Regions from separate parts of the Amycolatopsis sp. NPDC114484 genome, predicted to be linked through region 2. Evidence: riboswitches for the same ligand, from Rfam matches in the RefSeq annotation. Region 2 holds a riboswitch; the other holds the start of a gene.
The links. A riboswitch is a leader RNA that binds a small molecule or an ion and turns the genes downstream of it on or off. The one in region 2 is predicted to bind S-adenosylmethionine.

Region 1 (14,295 bases), on a different contig from region 2:
TTCGTCAGCTCCGGCGTCGGTATCAAGCTCGCCGGGCCCGGCATCGTGCTGTCCTTCGTGTTCGCGGGCACGCTGGCGATGCTGGTCATGCGCATGATGGCCGAAATGGCCGCCGCGATCCCGGCCAGCGGGTCGTTCTCCGTGCACGCCGAGCGCGCGTTCGGGTCGTGGGCCGGTTTCGCCATCGGCTGGCTGTACTGGGCCGCGCTCGTCGTCGTGCTCGCCGTCGAGGCCACCGCCGCCGCCATCATCGTCAACGGCTGGCTTCCCGGCATTCCGCAGTGGGCGCTGGTCCTGATCTTCATGGCGGTGCTGACCGCGGTCAACTTCACCGCGGTGTCCCGGTTCGGCGAGCTCGAGTTCTGGCTGGCGCTGATCAAGGTCGTGGCGGTCGTGGCCTTCCTGGTCCTCGGGGTGCTCGCGTTTCTCGGCGTTCTGCCGGGCACTTCCTTCGTCGGCACGGACAACCTCCTCGGCCACGGCGGCCTGCTGCCCCACGGATGGCAGGGCGTCGGCACCGGACTGCTCGCGGTCGTCTTCACCTTCGGCGGCCTGGAAGTGGTGACCATCGCGGCCGCGGAGTCCGACGACCCCGCGCACGCCGTCGGCAGGGCGGTCCGCAACGCGGTCGTGCGGATTTCGGTGTTCTACATCGGTTCCATGCTGGTCATCGTGTCGCTCCTGCCGTGGACGAGCGTGCAGCCGGGACAGAGCCCGTTCGCCGCGGTGCTCGAACGGATCGGGATTCCGGCGACCGGGCAGATCATGAACGTGGTCGTGCTGTTCGCCTTGCTGTCCACGCTGAACACCAACATGTACGGCGCGGCGCGGATGGTGTATTCGCTGGCGCAGCGCGGCCACGCGCCCCGCGCACTGACCAAAGTGGACCGAAACGGCGTGCCGGTCTTCGCCGTCGCGGCTTCGGTGTTGTTCGGCTTTGTCGCCGTGGCGCTCAACGCGCTCTGGCCGGACACCGTCTTCCAGTACCTGCTGAACGCGGTCGGGTCCGTGCTGCTGATCGTGTGGATCCTCGTGGCCTGCACCCAGTTGCGAGTGCGCCGGGAACTGGAACGCACCGCACCGGACAGCCTCACTGTGCGGATGTGGGGCTTCCCGTACCTGACCTGGGCCACCCTCGCCGCGATGGTGGCGATCCTGGTGGTGATGACCGGCGACCCCGACGCCCGGATCCAGCTGATCAGCTCGGGCATCCTGGTCGCGGTGCTGGTCGTGGCCGGGCTCTGGTGGCAACGCGCCCGGGGGAAGGTCGACCAGGGTGTATAACGCCCTATGTCCGGGTGCGTAGCGCGCCTGGGAATTCAGTTCGCCAAGGCTTTCTCCAGGGTGCCCCTCCGCGCCACGCAGACGCCCCGTTCCTCTGGCCGGAACGAACTCTGAGTCATGAAGCAGGTGCCCGCGACCTCGGTAGGCTCGGCACCCAGGCAGGCCCCAGGTCGAGGGAGGGCGATGTCAGGGTCGCAGCTGGCGGTGACGATTGCCCTTGGGCTGCTCACCGTCGCGGGGGCTTTCGTCGGTGCGCGAATGGGCGTGCGCGCGAACGACCGGGCCACGAAGCAGCGTGAAGAAGCAGCGCGCCGCGAGGAGTGGTGGCGGCGCTTCGCCTGGGCGGCGGAACTCGCGCTGGACGACTCGGCCCGGAAGCGGGTGGCCGGTCTCAAACTGCTGGCCAAACTGGGGAGATCCGACCTGGCCACGCACGACGACAATCAGTTGCTCGACGTGTTCCACCACCACGCGCTCGATAGACTGATCCACGAGGTGGAAGGAGGCGAGTACTCATGAGCCGACTCCACCACGTTACCGAAGAGGAGATAGCTGCGGCCGAACTGCGCCTCGTCACGGACAAGAATCTCGGCCGGACCTCTCCCGCTGTCGTGGTGGCTGTCGCGGGAATGGCCGCGGGAGACATTCTCGAGCTTCCAGGCGGTGCGCGCGGAACAGGGACGTGCCGTTCCGAAACCGTGGAGGACATACCTGGCGCCCGCAGTCCTGAGCCGGATAGCGCGCCAGTGCGGATCGACAAAGACGCTCGTCAGAAGAGCGCGGTGGTACAGCAGCTTCTCGACCTCTTCTTCGTAGAGGGCCGGGCTATCGAGCGGGCGCAACGTGACGAAGTCGAACGCCAAGGACGAAATTCGGGCGATATCGAGAAATTCACCCCGTCCTCGCCGGACGGGCAGGCTGTCCTCTGCATGAGAATACGGGAGAGGGTCCACCTGATTTTGTCCGATTTACGGCAATCGGGGAGCGAGGCTGTCGTGATCCCCGAGTTCGAGCGCGTAATCGGATACCTGGCGGAGACTTTTGGCGAGGAGCATTTGTACACGAGGGCGGCTCGGCTGGAGTTCGAACAGTTGCGTCAGGATTCGGCTCCGTCTGGCGCGGATTCTCCCGGGCTCAGCCGTAAAGATGCTGGCTGACCTCGGCCCTGCTGCGAGGGCGTGGCGCTGAACTCGCCCGAGCTGACTGTATAACGACCTATACAACGCGGCATTGATCACGAATCTGTCCCGTTCCCCGAGGTAACACCCGGTTCCGTTCCGCGATGGGCAAGCTGGGCCAGGGACGCGGGCGGACCGCGTGGGGTGAGGGGATGCGACGGTGAGTCCTGCCGGGAAGAAGGGCGTGCTGATCGGAGGCGCGCTGGCCGTGGTCGCGATCGTGGTGGCCGCGGTCGTGCTGCTCCGCGGAGGGGAATCGACGGCCGCCTCGCCAGGTTCGGAGCCGGCGTCAACCGCAGCGGAGCCCAACGACCCGTCCTCGGCGGCCCGCGGGTACCTGCTTGCCTTCGCCACGAAGGACGCCGACACCGCCAGCAAGGCGACCGACGCTCCGACGGATGCCTCCTCCGCGCTTCAGGACGCGTGGGCGACGCTTCGGCCCACGCAGCTGGCCGCCAAGCTCGGCGACGTCGGCGCGCCGCAGGGCGACAAAGCCACCGCGGCCTACACCGTCACCTGGAACCTCGGTTCCGGCCGCACCTGGACGTACTCCGGCTCCCTCGGTCTCGTCCAGGCGCAGGGCAAATGGCGGGTCCACTGGGCGCCGACGGTGCTGCACCCCAAGCTGGAAGCCGGGCAGCGGCTGGCGATCGCGTCCTCGGACATTCCGGCCGTGGTCGACCGCGACGGCAAACCGCTCGTCGTCTCCGGCGGCGGCGGGCTGAAACTGGCTGACGACAAGGCGTTCCCGCTGCTCCGCTCGGCGCTCACCGGGCACGGGCAGGCGTCCCAAGCCTTCGCGGTCGAGCGCGTGGACGCGTCGGGCAAGAACCTGGAGACGCTGTTCGGAAACCCCGAGGGCGACCACAAACCGGCGACCACCGGGCTCAGCGTCGCGACCCAGAACGCAGCTCAGGCAGCGGTCGACGGATATCGCGGCAAGGCGGTCCTCGTCGCGATCCAGCCGTCTTCCGGCGATGTGCTCGCCGTGGCGCAGAACAGCAACGTCACCAACGCGGCGTCGGCGTTCAGCGGCCAGTACGCGCCGGGTTCGACGTTCAAGATCGTCACCGCGACCGCGGCGCTGGAAGCCGGGCTGGTCACGCCGGATTCCTCGGTTCCGTGCCCGCTGACCGACCGGATCGGCACCCGCACGCTCTCCAACGAGGGTTTCGACCTCGGCACGACCACCGTGCACAAGGCGTTCGCGAAGTCCTGCAACACCACGTTCGCCCGGCTCGCGTCGCAGCTGCCCGCCGACGGGCTCGCGAAGGCGGCCACGCAGTTCGGCCTCAACGCCGACTTCGGGATCGGCGGCGCGTCCACCGAGCTGGGCCGCGTCGACCCGGCGGCGAGTGCGGACGAGCAGGTCGAGGACGGGATCGGGCAGGGAAAGGTACAGGTCAGCCCGATGGGAGCGGCGGTGATGGCGGCGACCGCGGCGTCCGGGCGCGCGGTCGTGCCGCGGCTGTGGGCGGACGGCACCAAGGTCAACACCGGCTACAACCCGCCGCCGTCGCCGGTGCTGTCGGCGCTGCGCGGGATGATGCGCGAGGTCGTCACCGGCGGCACGGCGACCGGTCTGGCGCACTCCGGCTCGGTGTTCGGCAAGACCGGCACCGCGCAGTTCGGCGACGGCGCGGAGGCGCACGGCTGGTTCGTCGGCTACCGCGGCGACCTGGCGTTCGCGGTGTTCCTGGAGGGGGCCAACGACTCCAAACCAGCCGTCTCGCTGGGCGCCAAGTTCCTCGACGCGCTGTAGCGCTTCGGTTCGGCCGCGGCCGAAGTATCCCCGCTCTACCGTGGAGGCATGGAAACCGTCGCCTTGGCCGAGGTCGCCGCCGTGCTCGCCGATCCGAGCCGGGCGACCATGTGTCTCGCGCTGCTGGACGGCCGCGCCTGGACTGTCGGCGAACTGGCCGCCGCGGCGCGGATCGCGGTCTCGACAGCCAGCGAGCACGTGACGCGATTGGCCGGCGCTGGGTTCGTGGCCCGGGTGAAGCAGGGGCGGCACGCGTACGTGCGGCTCGCGAATCCGCGGGTCGCGGAGCTGATCGAGCATCTGGCGCAGCACGCCGAACTGAAACGGCCGTCCGGGCTGCGGACTTCGTTGCGGGTACAGCGATTGTCGTTCGCGCGCAGTTGTTACGACCATCTCGCCGGGACGCTCGGGGTCGCTTTGCGGGACGGGATGGTCGAGCGGGGGCTGATCGACGTGTCGGACGGGCTCGCGCTCACCGACACCGGACGCGAGGTGCTGGCCGATCTCGGCGTGGCGGTCCCGGACCGGCCGCGGCGGCCGTTGCTGCGCGACTGTCTGGATTGGACAGAGCGGCGGGAGCACCTCGCCGGCGCGGTCCCGGCGGCGGTGCTGGAGCGGGCGGTCGAGGCGGGATGGCTGACGCGGGACCAGCAGCGCGCGGTCCGGGTGCTGCCTGGTGCGAGGGGTCCGTTCGCCGCGCTGGGTGTCGATCTCGCGACGGCGAGTGCCGCCGAGGCGTCGTAACACACCTGGGTGGTCCCCCGCACCGGTGGTGCGCGCTCGGGAACCGGACACTGCCTCACTATTCTGGACGCCTGCGGGCGACCGGGAGGGAGGCGGAGGAGTGGACGAGCTTCCCATGGTGCTGGGCGTCGGCGCGCTGGTCCTGGTCGTCTCGGTCGTCGCGGTGCGGGTGTCCATCCGGCTCGGATTCCCGTCGCTGCTGCTGTATCTCGGGATCGGCGTCGTGCTCGGCGAGGCCGGGTTCGGCATCCGCTTCGACAATCCGGCGCTCACCCAGTCCCTCGGGCTCGCCGCGCTCGTCCTGATCCTCACCGAGGGCGGGCTCACCACCCGCTGGTCCGCGGTGAAACCCTCGCTGGGGCCCGGAATCCTGCTGTCCACAGTGGCCGTGGTGATCAGCATCGCGGTCACCGGCGCGGCCCTGCACTGGCTGCTCGGCCTCGACTGGCGGCTCGCCCTGCTGTGGGGCGCGGTCCTCGCGTCCACCGACGCCGCGGCGGTGTTCTCCGTGCTGCGCACGGCCGGGGTCGGCAAACGGCTCGTCGGCGCGCTGGAGCTGGAGTCCGGCATCAACGACGCGCCCGCCTACATCGCGGTCGTCGTGCTCGCGTCCGGCGAGGCGGTCGACTGGTCGCTGCCGCTGCTGGTGGTCTACGAACTGCTCACCGGTCTCGTGCTCGGCCTCGCCTTCGGCTGGCTGGGCGCGCAGGCGCTGCGCCGGGCCGCGCTCCCGGCGACCGGTCTGTACCCGCTCGCCACGGTCGCGGTGTGCGTGCTCGCGTACTCCTCGGGGCAGCTGGCGCACGCGTCCGGCCTGCTGGCCACTTACGTCGCCGGCCTGGTGCTGGGGAATTCCAAGCTGCCGCACCGGTCGGACACCCTGTCGTTCGCCGAGGGGCTCGGCTGGCTCGCGCAGATCGGGCTGTTCGTGCTGCTCGGCCTGTTCGCGTCACCGACCCGGCTGCTCGAAACGCTCATCCCCGGCCTCGTCGCGGGTGCGGTGGTGCTCTTGCTCGCCCGGCCGCTGTCGGTGGTTTTGTCGCTGCTGCCGTTCCGATTGCCCTGGCGGGATCAGGCGTTCCTGTCCTGGGCGGGGCTCCGGGGCGCGGTGCCGATCGTGCTCGCGATGATCCCGCTGTCCGAGGGCGTGCCCGGCGCGCAACGGCTCGTGGACGCGGTGTTCGTGCTCGTCATCGTGCTCACCGTGCTGCAGGGCGCGACGCTCAGCCCGCTAGCGCGGATCCTCGGGCTGGCGAAGGCGACGCAGGCGCACGAGATCGAAGTCGACGCCGCGCCGCTCGACGAACTCGGCGCCGAACTGCTGCAGGTGCGCATCCAGAAGGGGTCGAAGCTGCACGGCGTGTACCTGTCGGAGCTGCGGTTGCCCGCCGGGGCGACGGTCAGTCTCGTGGTCCGCGGGGGTACTGCTTTCACCCCGCAGAAAACCAGCCGGTTGCAGGTCGAAGACCAGCTTCTGGTGGTCACGACGGCCGCCGACCGGGACGCGACCGAACGGCGCATCCGGGCGGTCGACCGGGCTGGTCGCCTCGCCCGCTGGCACGGGGAATCCGGGGCCTGACCCTTCTGTCCTTTGTGGACACTCGTGTGACCGCCGTCTCAGATCCCGGGACGGGTCTGGTTTCTTTCTCCGGTTGTCCGCTATCGTCGGTTTCAGGTCATGAGTGCCAGCGCGAAGCCCCGGCTTGCTGGCCGGCAACCCTCCTACCGCGGTGGGGTGCCCCGGGTGAGGACCAGGCCGGTCGCGCAGCGCGACGGGCAAGCGCGGGCCCCTCGCCGGGGGTCCCCCGGAACGCCGAGGAGGCACCGTCATGACTCTCGCACTCGACCGGTCCACGGAAACTGTTCCCACTGTTGCTGGTGCGGCGCTGCGCGTGCCGCTGGTGACCGGCGGCGACATCGGTTACGCCAACCTCGATCACGCGGCCAGCGCGCCGTGCCTGGACGCGGTGCGTTCGGCGGTGGACGAGTTTCTTCCGTGGTACGCCAGTGTGCATCGTGGTGCTGGGTTCGCCTCGCAGGTTTCCACGCGGTTGTACGAGCGGACGCGGGGTGTGCTGCGCCGGTTCGTGGACGCTCGCAGCGGCGACTCGGTGATCTTCACTCGCAACACGACCGATGCGTTCAACCTGCTGGCGAAGGCGTTGCCGCGTAAGACTTCTGTCGTGGTTTTCGACAGCGAGCACCATGCCGCGCTGCTGCCTTGGCGGGGGCCGAACGTTCGTCGGGTGCAGTTGCCGCGGACTCGGCTCGCCGCAGTGTCCGTTGTGGACGAAGCACTGGCGGAATGCCCGCAGGGGCCTCGGTTGGTGGTTGTCGCCGGGGCGTCGAACGTGACCGGTGAGTTGTTGCCGGTGGCGGAGATTGCCGCGGTGGCGCGGAAACATGGGGCTCGGGTGGCGTTGGACGCTGCCCAGCTCGCGCCGCATCGGCGGATTTCGTTGCGAGAGTTGGACGTCGACTACGTGGCGTTGTCCGGGCACAAGTTGTACGCGCCGTTCGGGGCTGGGGCGTTGATCGGGCGCAGCGACTGGTTGCGGGCTGCTGAGCCGTATCTCGCCGGTGGCGGCGCTACGAAGCTGGTGACTGAGGAAGCCGTGGTGTGGAACAGCGGCGAGGAGCGGCACGAGGCCGGGTCGCCTAATACCGTTGGGGTGTATGCGCTCGGGGTGGCTTGCGAGCAGCTGGCGGCGCAGTGGGATGCCGTGGGGGCGCATGAGGCTGCGTTGCTGGAGCGGTTGCGTAAGGGGCTCGCTGGGTTGCCCGGGTGTGCTGATCTGCGGTTTTTCGACGCGCCGGTGGATCGCGTCGGCACGGTGAGTTTTGTGGTCGACGGGTTTGAGCCCGGGTGGTTGGCGGCGGTGCTGTCGGCTGAGTACGGGATCGGGGTGCGGGACGGGGCGTTCTGCGCCCATGTGGCTGCTCGGCGGCTGATCCGCGAGGCCGGGGGCGAGGGCCAGCAGGCGGTTCGGGTGAGCCTTGGGTTGGGGAGTACCGAGGAACACGTGGACCGGTTGGTGCTGGCGTTGCGGCAGATCGTGGCCCGGGGGGCTCGGTGGGAGTACACGAAGGTGGACGGGCGGTGGGGGCCGGTGGGGGACACGCGGGAGTTGCCGGGGTTTTGCGCTTGATGGTGTGATCATGCTCCGAACTGTCTGATGTTTCCGGCAAGATGGCCTTGGAGGGTCAGCACGGAATCAGGCGAGGGGATGCATGCCTACCGAGATCGGACTGTGGCGGATCGAAGACGGGCAGCCGGTGCGGCTGCGATCCAGTGGGGCCCCGCTGGAGTCTCAGCTCGAGCAATTGATCGAAGTTGATCCAGACTCCTGGGTCCCCGATTGTTGCTGATCGGCCGCCAGGTGCCGACTAGCTTCGGCAAAATTGTCGACTTGCTCGCAGTCGACGGAGACGGCGCGTTGCACGTTCTGGAGTTGAAGCGTGACCGCACGCCGCGCGAAGTTGTCGCTCAAGTGCTCGACTACGGCTCGTGGGTCGCCGAGCTGACACACGACGATGTACTGCGGTTGTATGCCAGCTACAAGACCGAAAAGGCATTCGAGGAAGCGTTCGCGGAGAGGTTCGGCACCAACCCGCCGGAGGAGCTGAACACCGCCCACCGCTTGTCCGTAGTCGCAGCCGAGGCGGACGCCGCGACCGAGCGCATTGTCACGTACCTCAATACCGGCTACGGGGTGCCGATCAACGTCGTCTTCTTCCGGTACTACCGCGACGGCGGACATGAGTACCTTGCTCGCACCTGGCTGGTTGACGACAGCGCGACCCCGGCACGGCCAGCGTCGTCTCGTCGGGCAGCGAGCCGGGCGGAGTGGAACGGCAACGATTGGTATGTGTCCTTCGGGGAGGAAAAAGGCAGCCGGAACTGGGACGATGCCCGCCGTTACGGTTTCGTCTCTGCCGGAGGCGGGGTGTGGTACTCGCGTTCCCTAATCGCTCTCGGGGACCGGCCTGGTGCTCGGATTTTCGTAAATATTCCTAAGACCGGATACGTCGGAGTAGGGGTTGTCGCCGGTCCTGCGGTCACGTTCAGTGAAGCTGAAGTCGTTCTCGACGACGGTCCGCGCAGACTCGCCGACTGTCAACTCGACGGAACGTACCGACGTACGGGCGAGACCGACGACACGGCGGAGTACGTCGTGCCAGTCGAGTGGGTGGCTACTCGCGACCGAACAGAAGGTTTTTGGCAGAGCGGCATGTTCGCCAATCAGCACAGCGCCTGCCGTCTCAGCAACAAATTCACCATCGACCGATTGACAGAACACTTCAAACTCGACGATGAGGACGGCGATTCGGAAGATTAGGGTGCCTGGGTAGTGGCGTCAGCGCCGCTGCCGCGTGCGGGAACGCGCCATCCCGCGCTTTCTGTCGGGCTGGGTGGGGCTAGTTGAGCTTCGCAGGCCGAGCGGATTGCCTCTTTGATTTGTTTTTCTGTGCGTCCCCAGCCGCCGTCCCACTCTTCGTCCAGCAGCCAGACCTGGGCGAGTGGCGAGGCGGTGGCGCTTTCCGCGTAATCGGTGCGGACGATGATCGCGTGCAGGGCGTTCAGCAGGCCGCGTTCGGTGAGGTGGCCGTTGAGGAGCATTCGGGCCAGGTGGGCGAAGGCGACGGGGGCGGCGTCGGACTTGGTGGGGATGGGAGTGTGGCAGTCGGCCAGGGCGGACTGCTGCACGTCGTGGATTTCTCGCGGTTCGGTCCGGGAGAGGCCCGCCAGGCGACGCAGGTGTTCGCCGTCTTCGCCGTTGGTTAGCCAGTGGGCCGCGAACAGGGGGAGGTCGTCGGTGGGGGACAGGTCCAGGGCGATCCAGGCGGCGGCTACCGCGGGGGTGGGGATCTCGGCGGGCATGGGTACGAGGATGGCGGGAGGGGGCGCGCGGGGCGAATGAATTCGGGCCGGGGGCTGCCGCTGTGACCTGGTCGGGCGCGGTTGTGGACAATGGGGGTGTGAGCACCGATCCTTCGCCGTCCGAATCCGAGGTCGAGCCGTCTGCGGAACCGCCTGAGCAGGGGGTCGCTGAGGAGAGCCCGGCGGAAGCCCCGCTGCCCAAGCGGCGGGTCTGGGTGGTGTTCGCGGTCGCGGCGCTGCTGTGGGCGATCGACCTGATCACCAAGAACCTCGTGGTCGCCAATCTCGAGGGCAAGGAACCGAAGCCGATCCTCGGCGGGCTGATCTACCTGCAGGTGATCCGCAACCCGGGCGCCGCGTTCTCGATGGCGACCGGCATGACCTGGGTGCTCGCGCTGGTCGCGATCGGCGTCGTGATCGCGATCGTGTGGATCTCGCGCAGGCTGCGCTCGGTCGGCTGGGCGATCGGCCTCGGGCTCGTGCTCGCCGGCGCGCTCGGCAACCTGACCGACCGGTTCTTCCGCGAGCCCGGACCGCTGCGCGGGCACGTCGTGGACTTCATCTCCGCGTTCGCGCCCAACGGGCAGGGCTTCGCGATCTTCAACATCGCCGACTCCGCGATCTGCGTCGGCGGCGCGCTGATCGTGCTGCTGTCCCTGCTCGGCAAGGACTACGACGGCACCACCACCCGAGGCAAGAAGAAGGAAACCGCGTGAGCGCGCGCATGCTGCCCGTCCCCGACGGGCTCGACGGAATGCGCGTCGACGCCGGGCTGGCCAAACTGCTCGGCCTCTCCCGCACCGCGGTCGCCGACCTCGCGGCGGCGGGCGACGTGCTCCTCGACGGCCGTCCGGCGGGCAAATCCGACCGGCTGTCCGCGGGCGGGCTGCTCGAGGTGACGTTGCCGGAACCGGAGCGTCCGGCGGAAATCGTCGCGGAGCCGGTCGACGGCATGAAGATCCTGCACGATGACGACGACATCGTGGTGATTTCGAAACCGATCGGCGTCGCCGTGCACCCGAGCCCTGGCTGGACCGGCCCGACGGTCGTCGGCGGGCTCGCCGCGGCCGGGCTGCGCGTCTCGACGTCCGGCGCGGCCGAACGGCAGGGCGTCGTGCACCGGCTCGACGCGGGCACCACCGGGGTGATGGTGGTGGCCAAGAGCGAGCACGCGTACACCGTGCTGAAGCGGGCGTTCAAGGAACGGACCGTCGACAAGGGCTACCACGCCGTCGTGCAGGGCCACCCCGACCCGACGCGCGGCACCATCGACGCCCCGATCGACCGCCATCCGCGGCACGACTACAAGTTCGCGGTCGTCGCGGGCGGACGGCCGAGCGTCACGCACTACGAGGTGGTCGAGGCGTTCCGGGCGGCTTCGCTGGCGCACGTGAAGCTGGAAACCGGGCGCACCCACCAGATCCGCGTGCACTTCTCCGCGCTCCGGCACCCGTGCGCCGGGGACCTGACCTACGGAGCGGACCCGGTGCTGGCCCGGAAACTCGGCCTGACCCGCCAGTGGCTGCACGCGCGGACGCTGGGTTTCGCGCATCCGGCGGACGGCCGGTGGGTCGAGTTCGAGGCGGAGTACCCGGACGATCTGGCCCGTGCGCTGGAGATCTTGCGGGACGGGAACTAACCGGCTAGTCGACGGCCCAGGTCAAGGTGCGCTCGTCCGGTTCGGGCCGCGGGCTCCAGCGCACCGAGACCACCCGCGTCGCGGTGGGCAGGACGTAGACAGTGTGCCCGCCGAGCGTCTCGCCCGGCTGCACGCCGATCTTGTGCGGCGGCCGGGACGTGAGCGAAACCGGGGCCTTCGCGACGGTCTCGCCGGTGTCGGTGACGAGCTCGAGATAATTGTCCGGCAGCGAGGCGAACGGAATCGGCCCGCGGTTGGTGATCTCGGTGTGCACGACGACCGCGCGCTCGCCGTCCTCGAGCCGGTAGCCGGCCGCGCCGAAGAGGAAGTCGGCGGGATCCTGGACTTCCAGCAGCTGCACGGAAAGCTGTTCCCCCTCAAGCCCCTGGGACGGCATCGTCTCGCCGATCCGCCCCTGTTTCGCCGGCGCGGCGGCGGGCCGGGGCTCGTCGCCGCGGGCCCAGGACGCGGTCTGCGGGACGCCCCACGTGCTGACGACCGGATCCGGGGCCGGGTACGGCCCGGACTGTCCATTGTGGACGTTCGAGGGATGCGGCGTTCCGGTCTGCGCGGGGGAGTACGCGCCGGACATCCCGTTCGGCGCCGGGGGATACGCGCCCGATATCCCGGCCGGTCCCGGGGAGTGCGCACCGGACATCCCGGCCATTCCCGGGGCGTACGCGCCGGACATCCCAGCGGGGCCAGGTGCGGGGATCCCGGTCTGTCCGGGCGGATACGCGCCGGAGATTCCGGGGCCTGGCGAACTTGATCCTGTTGCCGGGATCCCGGATTGCCCCGGCGGATACGCGCCGGAGATCGCGGGGCCGTGCTGCCCTGGTGCGGGGATCCCGGTTTGCCCCGGCGGGTAGGCGCCGGAAGTCCCGGGGCCGGGCAGGCCGTGCTGTCCCGGCGGATGCGGGCCGGAATGCCCCGGCATCCCGGCCGATTCGGGGCCGGGGATCCCGGACTGCGCGGGCGGGTGCGGACCGGACGCGCCGGGAGAGCCGCCGGGCATCCCGGGAGGCTGTGCCCCGGCCATCCCGCCGGAAGCCGGAATCCCGGACGACGCCGGGCCATTCGGCATCGGCGCCCCCGACGGCATCGAGCCCGGCGCCGACGCGGGTCCGGACGGCATCGGGCCGGGCATCCGGGAACCCTGCGGCACCGGCCCGGCCGCGGCGGGGAACGGCACCGATCCGGGCCCGCCCGGATACCCCGGGGCCTGCGGACGCTGCCACGACGCCGGAGCCCCGGAAATCGCCGCGCGAAGACCGTTGGGGTCGCTCTCGACCCCGACCAGCAGCGGCAACCCGCTGCCGGACAGCGCGACCAGCCGGTAGGCGACCTCGCGCGGATCCATCCCGACCTTCGCCGCCAGCTCGTGCACAGCCCCCTTGCCCAGCTCGGCGAGCGCGGCGAGCAGGCGGATGTCGGCGGGATCGGTCACGGCCACTCCGGCAACGCTACCGCCTCGCCCGCCGGACCCGGCCGTGCCGCTCCGTCCGGCGTGCCCCGCGCCACCGCGGCGGGCGGCGAGCTGCGGAGGGGTCGGGTCGTGTCTCCGGGACTGCGCGAGACGGACCTGGCCATACCTCCGTGCCCGCGCCACCGCGACGGACGGCGAGTCGCGGAGGGGGCAGGCGGTGTCTCCGGGACTGCGCGAGACGGACCTGGCCATACCTCCGTGCCCGCGCCACCGCGACGGTCGGCGAATCGCGGGGTGGTCGGGTCGTGTCTCCGGGACTGCCCGAGACGGACCCCGCCACACCTCCGTGCTCGCGCCACCGCGACGGACGGCGAATCGCGCCGGGGCCAGGGCCGTGTCTCCCGGACCGCCGAGCCGGACCCGGGTGCCGCTCCACCCCAGCGAATCGCGCCCCCATCAGCCGCAACCCGCCCGGTCGCCCCGTCCCGCCCGGCCGGTGCTGCCCGGCGAGAGGGAACCAGCCACACGGGCCCCAACCGAGCCCCAGGTTCCACGCCCCGGAACGTCCCCGCCGCCGGACGGAGGCCGACGGCCCCGGACACGGGCGTGCGCACCCCCGTCTCGATTAGGGTCGGAATCGCACCTTCTCCGCCTACCCTGGGGGTCCACGCCGATGTCCGTCGTTTCCGATCTCGCCGACGAGCTCGTCGAGGCGTCGTTCGACCATGAACCGCTCGACGCCGCCATTCTCGGCATCCGGCCGGACGCGCCGGGGCTCGGCGATCCGTCGGCCGCGGCGGAGGCGGCGTTCCGCGAAAAAATCCTCGCTCTCCGGGAGCGCGCGGAGGCGATCGATCCGGCCGGGCTCGGAGAAGCCGATCGCGTCACTCGCGACGTCCTGCTCAGCTCAGTCGACGGAAGCCTCGACCGGATCGACAGCCGGGCCGTCGACTTCACCGTCACCGACCTGTTCGTCGGCCCCGCCTCCGGGCTCCTGTCCGCGCTGCCGATGATCACGGTCACCGCGGAAACCGCGGAGGCACATCTCGGACGGCTCGCCGAGATCCCCGCGTACCTCCGTGCCGTCGCGCAACGCCACCGCGACGGGATCGCCGCTGGTCTCCTGCCGATCGAACGCCTGGTCAAGGCCGCGATCGCGCACCTCGACCGCTACCTGGCCGAGCCCGAGAACGACCCGCTGCTGCGCCAGCCCGCCCCGGACGAGGACTTCGCCGCCCGCCGCGAGCAGATCCTCCGCGACGTCGCCCGGCCCGGTTTCCGCGAGTACCGCGACTTCCTCGAGGCCGAGGTCCTCCCGCACGGCCGCCCGGACGACAAGGCAGGCGTCTCCTGGCTCCCCGGCGGCGCCGAGATCTACGC
Region 2 (14,295 bases):
CGCACGCGTCACCACGGCCACAGTGGACGGTCAGCCGGTCGAATCGACCGGCCGGGTCCTGTTGCTGGCACCGGTCGCGGGATGGAGCGGGCTGTTGCCAGGCCAGGAGGTGACGACGTCCGGCCGGCTCCTGCCCGCACGCGGTGGCGAACTGACCGCCGCAGTGCTCTCCGTCCGTGCCGCACCAGCCGACGTCGGACCTGCACCGTGGTGGCAGCGAGCCGCCGCGGCGCTGCGGAACAGCCTGCATTCGCTGTGCGCGATCCTGCCGGAGGAACCGGCGGGCCTGTTGCCCGGACTGGTGCTGGGCGACACGAGCGCGTTGCCGCAGCGGGTCGAAGGGGAGTTCAAGGCCTCGGGGCTCACCCACTTAATGGCTGTGAGCGGCGGAAATCTCGTGATCATCGGCGGAGCCGTCCTGCTGCTGTGCCGCTTGGTCCGCGCCGGGCCGAGGTTCTCCGCAGCAGCGGCCGGAACCTGCTTGGCGGGATTCCTCGTCCTGGTGGGTCCCGAACCGAGTGTGGTGCGGGCTGGCGTCATGGGCGGCATCGGGTTGCTCGCGCTGGCCCTCGGGCGGCGTGGTTCAGCGTTGCCCGCCTTGGCCTTCGCGGTATGCGCGTTGGTGGCGTGGGATCCGACGATGGCGGCGAATTTCGGCTTCGCGCTCTCGGTTCTCGCGACGGCAGGGCTGGTGCTGCTCGCACCGCGGTGGGCGGATTCGTTGGTACGCCGGGGAGTCCCGCCCGGCTACGCCGAAGGCCTCGCCGTCCCGCTGGCCGCGTTCGTGGTCACCGCACCGGTCATCGCCGGGATGGCGGGGACGGTCAGCCTGGTCTCAGTGGTCACCAATGTCCTTGCGGCACCAGTGGTCGCGCCGGTCACCGTTCTAGGCGTGCTCGCGACAGTCGTCGGGCCGTGGTGGCCAGGTGCCGGGCAGGTGTTGATCCATCTGGCGGACCCGGAGGCCCGGTGGCTGATCACGGTCGCCCGGCAGGGTGCGAGAGCGCCCGGCGCGGCGCTGTCCTGGCCTGGTGGCTGGTGGGGCGGATTGTGCGCGGCCGCCCTGCTGGTCGTGGTCGTAGTGGCGGCGCGGTTTCGCCGGTTCCGGCTGCTGGTGGCGATCGGCCTGGTCGTCGTGCTGTTGACGGTGGTGCCAGCCAAAGTATTGGCTCCCGGCTGGCCGCCGGACGGCTGGGCGATGGTGGAATGCGATGTCGGACAAGGAGACGCGGTAGTTCTGGCGACTGCCGAGCCCGGTCGCGCCGTGGTCGTCGATACCGGGCCGGAGCCGGGACCGGTCGACGAATGCCTGCGGAGGCTGGGCGTCGAACGGGTGCCGTTGCTCGTGCTGAGCCACTTGCACGCGGACCACATCGGCGGTCTCGCCTCGGTCTTCGACGGACGTGCGGTCGGAGCGATCGCGGTGGGACCGGGGCGTGCTCCGGCGTGGGCGTGGCAGTCGGTTTCCGGTGAAGCACGGCGTCGTGGCGTACCGCTCATGCAATTGAGCGAGGGACAACGGCTGGAATGGCCGGGATTGTCGCTGGACGTACTGGGTCCGCGCTACGCCACCACTCGGTCGCCTGCCTTGCAGGACGGCACGATGATCAACAACAGCTCGGTGGTCCTGCGCGCCGACACCTCGGCCGGCCGGGTCTTGCTGACCGGAGACGTGGAACTGGCCGCGCAAGCGGATCTGCTCGCGGAGGGTGTCGACCTGCGGGCCGATGTGCTGAAGGTGCCGCACCACGGCTCGAGGTATTCGCTGCCGCAGTTCCTCGCGGCGGTGCGGCCGCGCACGGCGCTGATCAGCGTCGGCGCGGGCAACGGGTACGGACATCCGAGCAAGTCCACAGTGGACGTTCTCGGCGCGATGGGAGTGCTGGTCACCCGGACCGATATCGACGGTGACACCGCCGTTCTGCCCGCCTCCGGGAACGGTCCGGCGGTCGCGCGCCGGGGCGAGCCGCGGGGTCCGCCGCGGTAGTGCGGCGGACCCCGGGCTGGTGCGTCAGTAGCCGAGCGCCTTGGCGACGGCCGCGGCGGACGGCGGCACGGTGGCCTTCGGGCCGATGTGGTTCTCGACCGCGTCGAGGGTCTTCAGGCCGTCGCCGGTGATGAGGAGGACGGTTTCGGCGTCCGGGTCGAGCTTGCCGGTTTCGATGAGCTTCTTCGCGGTCGCGACGGTGACGCCGCCCGCGGTCTCGGTGAAGATGCCTTCGGTGCGCGCGAGCAGCCGGATGCCTTCGACGACCTCTTCGTCGGTGACGTCCTCGATCGCGCCGCCGGTGCGGTTGACCACGTCGAGCACGTACGGGCCGTCGGCCGGGTTGCCGATCGCGAGCGAGCGGGCGATGGTGTCCGGCTTCACCGGCTGGATCACGTCGTGGCCGTTGCGGTACGCGGCGGAGACCGGCGAGCAGCCGGTGGCCTGCGCGCCGAACACCTTGTACGGGCTGGCGTCCACGAGGCCGAGCTGGCCCAGCTCGCGGAAACCCTTGTCCACCTTGGTGAGCTGGGAACCGGAGGCGATCGGCACGACGATCTGCTCGGGGAGGCGCCAGCCGAGCTGCTCGGCGACCTCGTAGGCGAGCGTCTTCGAGCCCTCGGAGTAGTACGGGCGGACGTTGACGTTCACGAACGCCCACTTCGGGTGCTCGCCGGCCAGTTCGGTGGCGAGCCGGTTCACGTCGTCGTAGTTGCCGTCGACGGCGATCAGGTCGCCGTCGTAGACCGCGGTGGTGAGGATCTTCGCGCGTTCGAGGTTCTTCGGGATCAGCACGACCGACCGCCAGCCGGCGCGGGCCGCCGCGGCGGCGGTCGCGTTGGCCAGGTTGCCGGTCGAGGGACACGCGAGGACCTCGAAGCCGAACTCGCGGGCCGCGGCGAGCGCGACGGCGACCACGCGGTCCTTGAACGAGTGCGTCGGGTTGCCGGTGTCGTCCTTGACCCACAGGCTCTTGAGGCCGAGCTCCTTCGCGAGCCGGTCGGCGCGCACGAGCCGGGTGCAGCCGGGTTCGGTGTTCGGGGTCTCCTCGACGGTCGAGGGGACGGGAAGGAGTTTCTTGTAACGCCAGATGTTGCGCGGGCCCGCCTCGATGTCCTCGCGGCGGACGCGGCCGAAGTCGTAGGCGACCTCGAGCGGCGAGAAGTCTTCCGCGGAGACGAATTCCGGAGCGAGCGGCTGCCGGTGCCCCTCTTCCTTCGACACCAGTTCGACGGCCGGACCGAGGTCGATCGTCTTGTTGGCGGAGGTGGCGCTGAGGGCTGCAGTCATCGCGAGGTTCCTTCCTCATCTGCCCCGCCGAAGCGGGCCGGAATTGGCACCGTGGTCGTCAGCTATCCCGCGATCGCGGGATGACAGGCTGTACGCCGGTTGCCGGGGCTTCGTCGGGCCGTTCCCTCTGCCCCTCTGGATGAGCGGTATTCGATTGTCGGAGCGCCGGTGGGCGCGTCCTCGGCTACACCGTACGACATCCCGATCAGCTCGTGCCACGGAGGCGGCCCACATCACCGGAGCGGACGGCCCGGCGGCCGGGTGAGAAGATGGCGGGGTGACCACCGCACCCGCGCCGCTGCACCTCGTCACGGGCGAGGAAGAACTGCTCATCGAACGGGCTGTGCGAGCCTCCCTCGACGCGGCCAGGGCCGCGGACCCGACGGCGGACCTCACGCGGACGCGGGTGTCCGATCTCACACCGCCCGTGCTGGCTGAGCTGGTCAGCCCCTCATTGTTCGCCGAGGGGCGCGTGATCGTGCTGGAGTCGGCGCAGGACATCTCGCAGGAGCTGTCCGACGCGGTCCTGGCGTACGTGAAGGCCCCGGCCGACGGCATCGTCCTCGTGGTCGTGCACAGCGGCGGCGGGCGGAGCAAGGCCGCGAAGGCGCTGCCCGGCGCGTTGAAAAAAGCGGGCGCGGAGATCACCGAATGCCCGAAGCTCACCAAGCCGGCCGAGCGCGAGGCGTTCGTCCGCAACGAGGTGCGCCGCGCGGGCGGCAAGATCGACGGCGCGGGCTTGCTGGCGCTGCTCGACTCGGTCGGCTCGGACCTGCGCGAGCTGTCCTCGGCGGCGACCCAGCTGGTCGCCGACACCGGGGGAGTCATCGACGAGCAGGCAGTCCGCCGCTATCACACCGGACGTGCCGACGTGACCGGCTTCGCGGTCGCGGAGAAGGCTGTCGCGGGCGACCGGGCGGCCGCGATGGAGTCGCTGCAGTGGGCGATGCAGCTGGGCGTTCCGCACGTCCTGGTGGCTGACGCGCTGGCCGACGCGGTCCGCACGATCGCCCGCGTGTCCGCCGCCGGGCGCGGCAATCCGAACCAGATGGCGGGCGAACTGGGCATGCCGCCGTGGAAGATCCGCAAGGCGCAGGGCCAGTCCCGCGGCTGGGGCCAGGACGGCCTGGCGACCGCGATGCGCGTCGTGGCGCGGCTGAACGCCGAGGTCAAGGGCGCGGCGGCCGATTCGAACTACGCCCTGCAGCGCGCGGTCCTCGAGGTGGTCGCGGCCAAGGGAGACCGCTGACGCCGAGGCGGGATCTGCTGCGTCGTCGCGACGGGGAAGCCTGGGGCGTTTCGCTGGACGCGATCGCGGCGGGGAAGCCTGGGGCGTTTCGCTGGACGCGATGACGATCGCCGAGTGCGGCCGTTGCCATGAGCCCGGCCCCAGGACACGGAAAAGGCCCGGCGGCCGAAGCCGCCGGGCCTTCCGGAAAGACTGCGCTCAGAGCTGGTTCGCGCGCTTCGCGAGAGCCGACTTCTTGTTCGCGGCCTGGTTGGCGTGGATGACGCCCTTGGTGACGGCCTTGTCGAGCTTGCGAGCGGCGTCGCGCTGCAGTTCGAGGGCCTTGTCCTTGTCACCGGCTTCGGCGGCCTCGCGGAACTTGCGGATCGCGGTCTTCACCGAGGACCGGATCGCCAGGTTGCGCTGCCGCGCCTTCTCGTTCGTGTCGATGCGCTTGACCTGCGACTTGATGTTGGCCATGGAGGCGTTCCTCTTTCACTCGGTGAAGGTCGCTGCCGCGTCTGTGTGGCTCCAGGCCTGCCCCGAGGGGCGGCCGGGTTTCCTCCCTGACGGAATGCCGCACGGCAACAGTCGAAAATCTTAACAGCCCTGCTCCCGGCCCCGGCGCGGGCCCCGGAGCCGCGAACCGCTCGGCATCGCGGCGGCGGCTCGGTTACGGTGGGATTCGGTAGTGCCTAGGGTTCCGTCGCCTGCCCGTGGTCCCGCAAAGCGGGTCGCGAAGACAACGAGGGCGGGCGGGCCTGGTCCGAGCGGCACCTTCGGCGGGACACCGAGCCCTGCCGTTCATCTGACGGGACAAAAGCCTGGAGGACCCGGTCTTCAGCGTGCGCTGAAAACCTGAAAGGGTCCCGGATGAACACCACTGCCCTCGCCATGGTCCTCGTCGCCGCGGTCGTGCACGCCGTGTGGAACCTCGCCGCCAAACGGGTTTCCGGCGGCGGTCCGCGGTTCGTCTGGCTGTACTACACGGTTTCCGCGGTGGCGATGCTCCCGGTGATCGCGGTCGCGCTCGCCGTCGAACCGGAACGTCCACAATGGACTTGGCTGCTCGCGGCGCTGGTCACCGCGGTCCTGCACGTGGTGTACGGGATCGTGCTGCAGCGCGGCTACGAGGTCGGCGACCTGTCGGTCGTCTACCCGCTGGCCCGCGGCACCGGGCCGCTGGTGTCGGTGCTCGTGGCCGTCACGGTCCTGGGGGAACGGCCGGGCGTGCTCGGGCTGGTCGGTGCCTTCCTCGTCGTCGCGGGCGTCCTGGTGATCAGTCTCGGCGGCAGCGCCGGCGACGCGAAGGCTCGTCGCGCCGGGGTGTTCTACGGCGTCGCCACCGGAACGGTCATCGCGGCTTACACGATTTGGGACGCGCATTCGGTCACGTCGCTCGGCGTGCCCCCGCTCGTCTACTTCGGCGGTGGGGCGATCGGCCAGAGCGTCCTGCTCGCGCCGGCCGCCGCCCGCGGCCGCTCCGAGATCAAGCGGCTGTGGCGCGATCATCGGCGCGAGGTGCTGATCGTCGGGCTGGCCTCGCCCGCCAGCTACCTGCTGGTCCTGTACGCCTTGCGGATCGCGCCGGTCAGCCTCGTCGCTCCGGCGCGCGAACTGTCGATCGTCTTCGGCGGGGTCGCCGCCTGGCTCGTGCTCCGCGAGCGCAACGCGGTGCGGCGGCTCGCCGGATCGCTGGTGGTGCTGGCGGGGATCGCCGCGATTGCGGTCGCCTGAGCGGCTCAGGTAGGCAGGAACCATGGACGTACTGAGCAGCCGGGTGCTGATCCACCCCCGCGACCACGAGGTGTCGACCGCGTTCTACCGCGACGCCCTCGGCCTCGCGATCGAGCGCGAGTTCCCTGGCGGCACGCGGTTTTTCGCCGGCGGCGGGTCGATCGAGGTGGTCGGCGCCGGCGAGGACGGGCCGGGTCCGGACGTCAATCTGTTCCTGCAGGTCCGCGATCTTCCGGCGACGCTGGCCGAACTGGCCGGACGCGGGGTCGAACCGGTGCGCGAGGCTCGCCGCGAACCGTGGGGCACCGACGAGGCGTGGATCGCCGACCCGGACGGGCTGCGGATCGTTCTCGTCGAGGTCCCGGAGGACCACCCGTTGCGCCGGGACAAGCGCTAGCTCGGTTTCACAGCCCGGAGCTGGGCGGCGAGGGCGGCGAACCCGGGCGGGTCCCAGGTCCAGGTCTGCAGGTCGGTGAATCCCGCGGCGGCGGCTTCGCCGGCGAGTTCGTGCCGGGTCACCGGAAGCCACTTCTCGTGCGCCGAGAGCAGCAGCCGCCCGCCTGGCCGCAGCACCCGGAACAACTCGGCGAAGCCCGCCGCGCGGTCGTCCCAGAGCTGGACGTTGTTCACGGTCAGCACGACGTCCGCGGTTTCGTCCGCGCAGCCGGTGCGGGCCGCGCTGCCCGCGCGCACCTCGGCGCGGTCGCCGCAGCGGTCCGTGCAGAGGTCGCGCATCTCGGGGGAGGGTTCGACGCCGATCACCTCGCCGGCGAGCTTGCTCGCCGCGTCGAGCCCGATGCCCGGACCAGGGCCGATGACGAGAACGGTCTCGTCGGGTTCGAGGCGGGCGAGGTCGACGACGCGGTGCTCCGTCGCGGCGTTGCTGACCGCCATCAGCTTGCCGCCGAGCTTGCCCAGCAGCCCGCTGGGGTGGCCGAAGGCCCGGTCGAGCGCGGCGTCGAGGACGCCGGGGCCGGGCGGCGAGGGGGAGGGTGAAGTGGTCATGCTTCGAGGTCATCACGAGACGCGCGGGCCCGCATCGGGGATGACCCCCACCCGCACCCGGAGGTCCATGGGACGATGGGGTACGGACATCCCCCACCATCCCGAGGACAGCCCGAGTGACAGCGCCCAAGACGTTCGCCGACACCACCTTCACGCCGCCGGAGTTGATCCGCAACTTCTGCATCATCGCCCACATCGACCACGGCAAGTCGACGCTGGCGGACCGGATGCTGCAGCTCACCGGCGTCGTCGAGGAGCGGGCCATGCGCGCGCAGTACCTCGACCGCATGGACATCGAGCGGGAACGCGGCATCACGATCAAGGCCCAGAACGTCCGGCTGCCGTGGCAGGTCGACGGCCAGGACCACGTCCTGCACCTGATCGACACGCCCGGCCACGTCGACTTCACCTACGAGGTCTCGCGGGCGCTGGAGGCGTGCGAGGGAGCGATCCTGCTGGTCGACGCCGCGCAGGGGATCGAGGCGCAGACGCTCGCGAACCTGTATCTCGCGCTCGAGAAAGACCTGCACATCATCCCGGTGCTGAACAAGATCGACCTGCCCTCGGCGGACCCGGACAAGTACGCGGCGGAGATCGCGCACATCATCGGCTGCGAGCCCTCGGACGTGCTGCGCGTGTCGGCGAAGACCGGCATGGGCGTGACCGAGCTGCTGGACGAGTGCGTGCGCCAGGTCCCGCCGCCGGTCGGCGACGCGGACGCGCCCGCCCGCGCGATGATCTTCGACTCGGTCTACGACACCTATCGCGGCGTCGTCACCTACATCCGCGTGGTGGACGGCAAGATCACGCCGCGCGAGAAGATCAAGATGATGTCGACCGGCGCGACGCACGAACTGCTCGAGGTCGGGATCATCTCGCCGGAGCCGAAGGCCAGCAAGGGACTCGGCGTCGGCGAGGTCGGCTACCTGATCACCGGCGTGAAGGACGTGCGGCAGTCGAAGGTCGGCGACACCGTGACCTCCGAGCGCCGCGGCGCGACGGAACCGCTGGCCGGCTACCGCGAACCGAAGCCGATGGTGTTCTCCGGGCTGTACCCGGTGGACGGCTCGGACTACCCGGAACTGCGCGAGGCGCTGGAGAAGCTGCAGCTCAACGACGCCGCGCTGACGTATGAGCCGGAGACGTCGGTGGCGCTGGGCTTCGGCTTCCGCTGCGGGTTCCTCGGCCTGCTGCACCTGGAGATCACCCGGGACCGGCTGGAGCGCGAATTCGGGCTGGACCTGATCTCGACCGCGCCGAACGTGGTGTACCGCGTGGTGCTGGAGGACCGCAGCGAGGTGATCGTCACGAACCCCTCGGACTGGCCGGGCGGGCTCAAGATCTCCGAGGTGCACGAGCCGGTGTCGAAGGTCAGCATCCTGGCGCCGTCGGAGTTCGTGGGCACGATCATGGAGCTGTGCCAGGCGAAACGCGGCGTCCTGCTGGGCATGGACTACCTCTCCGAGGACCGCGTCGAACTGCGCTACACGATCCCGCTGGCGGAGATCATCTTCGACTTCTTCGACACGCTGAAGTCGCGCACGCGCGGATACGCCTCGCTCGACTACGAGGAGTCCGGCGAGCAGGTGGCCGACCTGGTGAAGGTCGACATCCTGCTGCAGGGCGAGACGGTGGACGCGTTCTCCGCGATCGTGCACAAGGACGCTGCCTACACCTATGGAAACCGCATGGCGACGCGGTTGCGCGAACTGATTCCGCGGCAGCAGTTCGAGGTGCCGATCCAGGCGGCGATCGGTTCCCGGATCATCGCGCGGGAAACGATCCGCGCCATCCGCAAGGACGTGCTGGCCAAATGCTACGGCGGCGACATCTCGCGAAAGCGGAAACTGCTGGAGAAGCAGAAGGAAGGCAAGAAGCGGATGAAGACCGTCGGCCGGGTGGAGGTGCCGCAGGAAGCGTTCGTCGCGGCACTGTCCACTGAGGACAACGGGAAGAACAAGAAGTAGGTCCGCCTTCGGGTGAACGGCGGCTCCGGGTTTCCCGGAGCCGCCGTTTTTTGTCGGTGGGGGCTGGTGTTATCGACTGCGGACGGGGACTCTCTGGCGCGAACAGGGAAAGGAGAGCACCATGACGGTCATGGCGGAAATCCAGAATCCATCCGGGTCCGGTCCCCTGACGGTGCGGGACCTCGAGGGGATGCCGGATGATGGCCGCCGTTACGAACTCATCGACGGAGCGCTGCTCGTGACTCCGGCTCCCGGATACCGCCACCAGAAGATCGGATACCGGCTCTACCACGTGCTGGAGGCGGCTTGCCCGCCGCAGTTCGACGTCCTCGGCGCACCGTTCGCCGTGCACGTCGGCGACCGGATGGAGCTGCGACCTGATGTTCTGGTCGGCCGCAGCGAAGACTTCACCGCCAAGGACCTGCCCGTGCCCCCCGTGCTCGCCGTCGAGGTTCTGTCGCCGAGCACGTCGATCCACGACCTGAACACCAAGAAAGCGGTCTATGAACGGCTTCGGGTGCTGAGTTACTGGGTGATCGATCCGGCCGCCCCCGAACTGACTGTGTTCGAACTGGACGAGGACGGCTTTTACCAGCAGGTCGCCAAGGCCGCGGGAGCCGAGGTCTTCGAAGCGCGGCGGCCGTTCCCGGTCCGGGTGGTGCCCGAGATGCTCGTAGGGAGGGGCTGAGGGGCCGGTCGAACTCCGCGCGCCCCGCGCACGCGGTTCATCAGCCGTTCCCGATGATCCTGCCCACCTCCACGAACACCGCGGCGCGGCGTTCGGCGGCCATCACCCGGTCGTACTCCGCCCAGTCGTCGTGGGTTCCGGTGGCGGCGCGGAACACCTCGCGCAGCAGGGGCGGGAGGCCGTCGGCCGGGAAGGACGGGTCGGGGTCGTCCGGTCCGATCAGGCGGACCGGGCCGGTCACCGAGAGCCAGCGCCAGCCGCGGCGGAACGTCACGGTCGCGTGGCCGTTGCGGCGCAGCAGCGCGAGCTTGTGCGCACCGCCGACGGCGACGAAGCCCACGCTCGGCTTGCCGGTCACCGGGTCGTCCAGGATGCCCGCGTTCACCACGGACGCGTGCACGGTGCCGTCGGTGCGGGTCGTGGCCACGGTCGCGAGGCCGTTCTCCTCCGCCGACAGCGCGCGGAGCTGTTCCAGGGTTGCCGTCATGCTCTTCTGCAACGCGGCGGCGGCCCGGCGCATTTCCGGTCCGGCACTAGGCTCGGGGACATGTTCGATGATCTCGAGTTCCCGGTGATCGTGGCGCCGATGGCGGGCGGTCCGACGACTCCGCAGCTGGTCGGCGCCGTCACGAACGCGGGCGGGTTCGGTTTCCTCGCCGCCGGCTACCTCGGCCCGGAGACGCTGGACGCCCGGATCGCGCACACCGCCGACCTCACCGGCGGCCGGTTCGGCGTCAACCTGTTCGTTCCCGGCGGCCGGTCGGTGGCCGACCTCGCCGCGCACCGCGAACGGCTGCTCGCCGAAGCCGTGCGCTACGGCGTCGAACTCGGCGACCCGGTCTGGGACGACGACGAGTACCCGGCGAAGCTCGACCTCGTCGTGCGGCACCGGGTTCCGGTGGTGTCGTTCACGTTCGGCGCGCCGACGTCCGCCGAGGTGCAGCGAATCCATGAGGCCGGCGGCAAAGTCGCGGTCACCGTCACGAATCCGGAGGAAGCCGACCTCGCTGCCGCGCGCGGGGCCGACGCGCTGGTCGTGCAGGGCTTCGAGGCCGGCGGGCACCGTGGTCTGTTCACTGACGATCCGGGCAACCCGGCTGGCGGCGAGGAGTACGGCCTGCTCGCGCTGCTGCGTTTGCTCGGCGCGCGGACGAGCCTGCCGTTGATCGCGGCCGGGGGACTGGTCAACGGAGCCGACGTCGCGGCAGTGCTGGCGGCCGGTGCGTCGGCGGCGCAGCTGGGCACGGCCTTCTTGCTCGCGACGGAAGCCGGCACCGGCGACACCCAGCGGCGGGCGCTCGCCGAGGCTGGGCGGGCGACAGCGTTCACCCGCGCGTTCAGCGGACGCCCGGCGCGGGGCATGGTGAACCGCGTCCTGAGCGACCTCTCCGCGGACGCGCCCGCCGCGTATCCGCAGTTGCACCACCTCAGCAAACCGGTCCGCGGGGCAGCCGCCAAAGCTGGTGACCCGGAGGCGATGTCACTGTGGGCCGGGCAGACGTACCCGCTCGTCGGTGACGGTTCAGCGGCCTCGATCGTGGCCCGGCTGCGTACGGAGGCGAAGGCCGCGGCGGACCGGCTCGACCGGTTGCGCTGAGACTTCCGGAGCGAGAGCCTGGATCATGACGGCTTAACCGGTCGCGGAGATCGGATCACGGGGGGCCGGGAGATTCCTGCCGAACCCCCGGCGGTGCAATGGCTTGACGGTCGCGGTGCTCTGACTGCGGCCAGCGAGGGCTTCTCGCCGAAGCCGCGGCACCGGAACAGCTTGACCCGCCGTGCTGAGGTTCCGCCGGGCCGAGATGTGCTCATAGGTGGCGCGGCTCGAACAGCCGTGGCGAGGTGATTGCGCGCGGTATCGAAGAGAGCTGTCACGACGAGGTTTTCGGCGAGCGCGATGTGCGCGAGCGTCCCGGGATGATGCCCGATTATGCAGGAAAACTTCGGCGGAGCGGCCGCGGCGTCGCCCCAGCCGGGTGCACGCCAGCGAACCGGCGACAGCGCACAAAAAACGCGGGGGACGCCAGCAAAGCGTCCCCCGCGTCAAAGCGTCGCATCAGTCCGAAGTGGACTTCAGCCCGTCAGGCTCTCCGTCGCCGGAACCAGCGGACTCGCCGCGTTCCATCGCCGAATGCCGTTTGCTGTAGGAGAAGTAGATCACCATCCCGATCGCGAACCAGATCGCGAAGCGCAGCCACGTTTCCGGCTTCAGGAACGTGATCAGCCAGATCGAGAAGACCACCCCGATGATCGGCACCACCGGCATGCCCGGCGTCTTGAACGTGCGCGGCAGCTCGGGACGCTTGTAGCGCAGCACGATCACCGCGATGCACACGACCACGAACGCCAGCAGGATGCCGATGTTCGTCAGTTCCGCGGCCTCGCCGATCGGCAGCACGCCCGCGATCAACGCGGAGGCGGCGCCCAGGATCCACGTGATGCGCGACGGGACCTTGCGCACCGGGTGGGTCTTCGCGAACCACTTCGGCAGCAGGCCGTCGCGGCTCATCGAGTAGCCCACGCGCGTCGCGCCCATCAGGAAGGTGAACAGCACAGTCAGGATGCCGATGATCGCGCCTACCGCGATGATCGCGCCCAGCCAGCCGAGGCCGACCTTCGCGAACGCGCTCGAGAACGCCGCTTCCGGGTTGATGTCGGTGTACTTCACCATGCCGGTCAGCACCAGACAGGCCAGCACGTACAGCACCATCGAGATCGCGAGCGAGTAGATGATCGCCTTCGGCATGTGCTTCTGCGAGTCCTGCGACTCCTCGGCCGCGGTCGACATGGCGTCGTAGCCGAAGACCGCGAAGAACACTGTCGCCGCGCCGGTGAACGCGCCGCTGAGGCCGAACGGGAAGAAGTTGCTGTAGTTGCCGCTCTGGATGTGGAAGGCGCCGACCACGATCACCAGCAGCACCAAGCCGACCTTCAGATACACCAGCAGCGTTTCGAAGCGCGCCGCGTTCTTCATGCCCTGGTTGAGGATGAAGGCGATCAGCAGGCACAACAGCACCGCGAACAGGTTGATCTTGTACGACCCTGGTTCGACGCCCGCCGGTTCCGTCCCCGGCGCGCCGGACATCCAGTGCGGCAGCGACACGTGCAGGAAACCCAGCAGGTCGTTGAAATAGCCCGAGATCCCGATCGCCACCACGGACACGATCGCGGTGTACTCCAGCAGCAGGTCCCAGCCGATGAACCAGCCGACGATCTCGCCGAGCACCGCGTACCCGTAGGTGTAGGCGGAGCCCGCGCGCGGGATGAGCCCGGCGAACTCGGCGTAGGAGAACGCCGCCGCGGCGCTCGCGATGCCCGCGATCAGGAACGAGATCAGCACGGCCGGGCCCGCGGTCTTGTTCGCGACCGCCCCGGCGAGCGAGAAGATGCCGGCGCCGATGATGCCGCCGACGCCGATCGCGGTCAGCTGCCGCAGGCCGAGCGTGCGCTGCAGGCCGCTTTCGCCGGCCTGCTCGATGGTTTCGATCGGCTTCCGCCGGAAGATCCCGGACCCGGAGCCCAGGTTAGGGCCGCGCGGAGCTGACATCGATGTCTCCTCAGACTGGTGGTTCTGCCAGGACCAGGGTTCCGGGTCCTGGCAGGGCACCGTACCTGGCGGCGCCCCGCCTGTCACCGACGCCGCAGTGTGACGATCTCGCCAGTCCGAGTCACCCGGTCGCGGAGTCGTCCTCGACGTCGTTGACCGTGGGCGCCAGGCGCGCGGTCGAGCGGACCGCGCCCGCGGCGAAGAAGGTGAGCAGTTCCGCGACCTCGGCCGGGTCGTCCAGCTGCGGGCAGTGGCCCCAGTCCTCGCGGACGACGAGCCTGCTGTGCGGCACCAGAGTGTGCAGCTTCCGCCCGGACGCGGCCGTCACCAGTTTGTCCTTGCCGCACGCGACCGCGAGCAGCGGGATCTTGATCTGGTCGAGCCGGTAGGCGTCGGCCAGCTCCGCGACGAGCTGCCGGGCCTCTTCGAGCCGGGACGTGGTGGCCCGGTAGTCGGGAAAGAGCGTGGTGAACCGCCGGACCTGGCCCGCGTCGGCGTGGCGCGAGTCGGCGTAGAGGATCCGCGGCACGAGCTGTTCGGCGACCGCGCGGACCAGGAAACCCGGCACCGGCAACGGAAGCGAGGAGTACAGCCGCAGCGGCAGCGGGTTGCGCCCGACTGTGCGCACCAGCCACGAATCGACGAAACCGGGTGCGGCGATCGACACCGCGCCCGCGGTCGGCAGCCGGTGGTTCTGCGCCGCGCGCAGGCTCATCGTGCCGCCGAGCGAGTTGCCCGCGAGCACCACCGGGCCGAGCACGGCCTGCTCGCGCACCACCGCGGCGGTGAACGCGTCGAGTTGCGGCAGCATCGGACCGGGGCGCAGCGGCTGCGCGTCCCCGAAGC

Region 1: it holds a riboswitch for S-adenosylmethionine, as region 2 does, so the genes downstream of both, ACZ7SW_RS36440 (aminotransferase class V-fold PLP-dependent enzyme) here and thrC (threonine synthase) in region 2, are expected to answer to the same signal.

The regions. Positions count from the first base shown of each region.
Region 1 is NZ_JBVKDQ010000021.1:57,909-72,203, forward strand. It holds gene ACZ7SW_RS36410 (amino acid permease) at 1-1,284, shown strand, start outside; gene ACZ7SW_RS36415 (hypothetical protein) at 1,468-1,803, shown strand; gene ACZ7SW_RS36420 (hypothetical protein) at 1,800-2,441, shown strand; gene ACZ7SW_RS36425 (penicillin-binding transpeptidase domain-containing protein) at 2,623-4,224, shown strand; gene ACZ7SW_RS36430 (ArsR/SmtB family transcription factor) at 4,273-4,968, shown strand; gene ACZ7SW_RS36435 (potassium/proton antiporter) at 5,069-6,547, shown strand; SAM riboswitch class IV at 6,643-6,757, shown strand; gene ACZ7SW_RS36440 (aminotransferase class V-fold PLP-dependent enzyme) at 6,798-8,117, shown strand; gene ACZ7SW_RS36445 (hypothetical protein) at 8,379-9,308, shown strand; gene ACZ7SW_RS36450 (hypothetical protein) at 9,305-9,850, opposite strand; gene lspA (signal peptidase II) at 9,949-10,566, shown strand; gene ACZ7SW_RS36460 (RluA family pseudouridine synthase) at 10,563-11,489, shown strand; gene ACZ7SW_RS36465 (AsnC family protein) at 11,494-12,504, opposite strand; gene ACZ7SW_RS36470 (DUF885 domain-containing protein) at 13,589-14,295, shown strand, end outside.
Region 2 is NZ_JBVKDQ010000018.1:94,342-108,636, forward strand. It holds gene ACZ7SW_RS34430 (ComEC/Rec2 family competence protein) at 1-1,987, shown strand, start outside; gene thrC (threonine synthase) at 2,012-3,277, opposite strand; SAM riboswitch class I at 3,290-3,423, opposite strand; gene holA (DNA polymerase III subunit delta) at 3,555-4,526, shown strand; gene rpsT (30S ribosomal protein S20) at 4,725-4,985, opposite strand; gene ACZ7SW_RS34450 (DMT family transporter) at 5,379-6,242, shown strand; gene ACZ7SW_RS34455 (VOC family protein) at 6,265-6,639, shown strand; gene ACZ7SW_RS34460 (class I SAM-dependent methyltransferase) at 6,636-7,247, opposite strand; gene lepA (translation elongation factor 4) at 7,364-9,214, shown strand; gene ACZ7SW_RS34470 (Uma2 family endonuclease) at 9,336-9,902, shown strand; gene ACZ7SW_RS34475 (pyridoxamine 5'-phosphate oxidase family protein) at 9,943-10,389, opposite strand; gene ACZ7SW_RS34480 (NAD(P)H-dependent flavin oxidoreductase) at 10,450-11,499, shown strand; gene ACZ7SW_RS34485 (amino acid permease) at 11,959-13,449, opposite strand; gene ACZ7SW_RS34490 (alpha/beta fold hydrolase) at 13,571-14,295, opposite strand, start outside.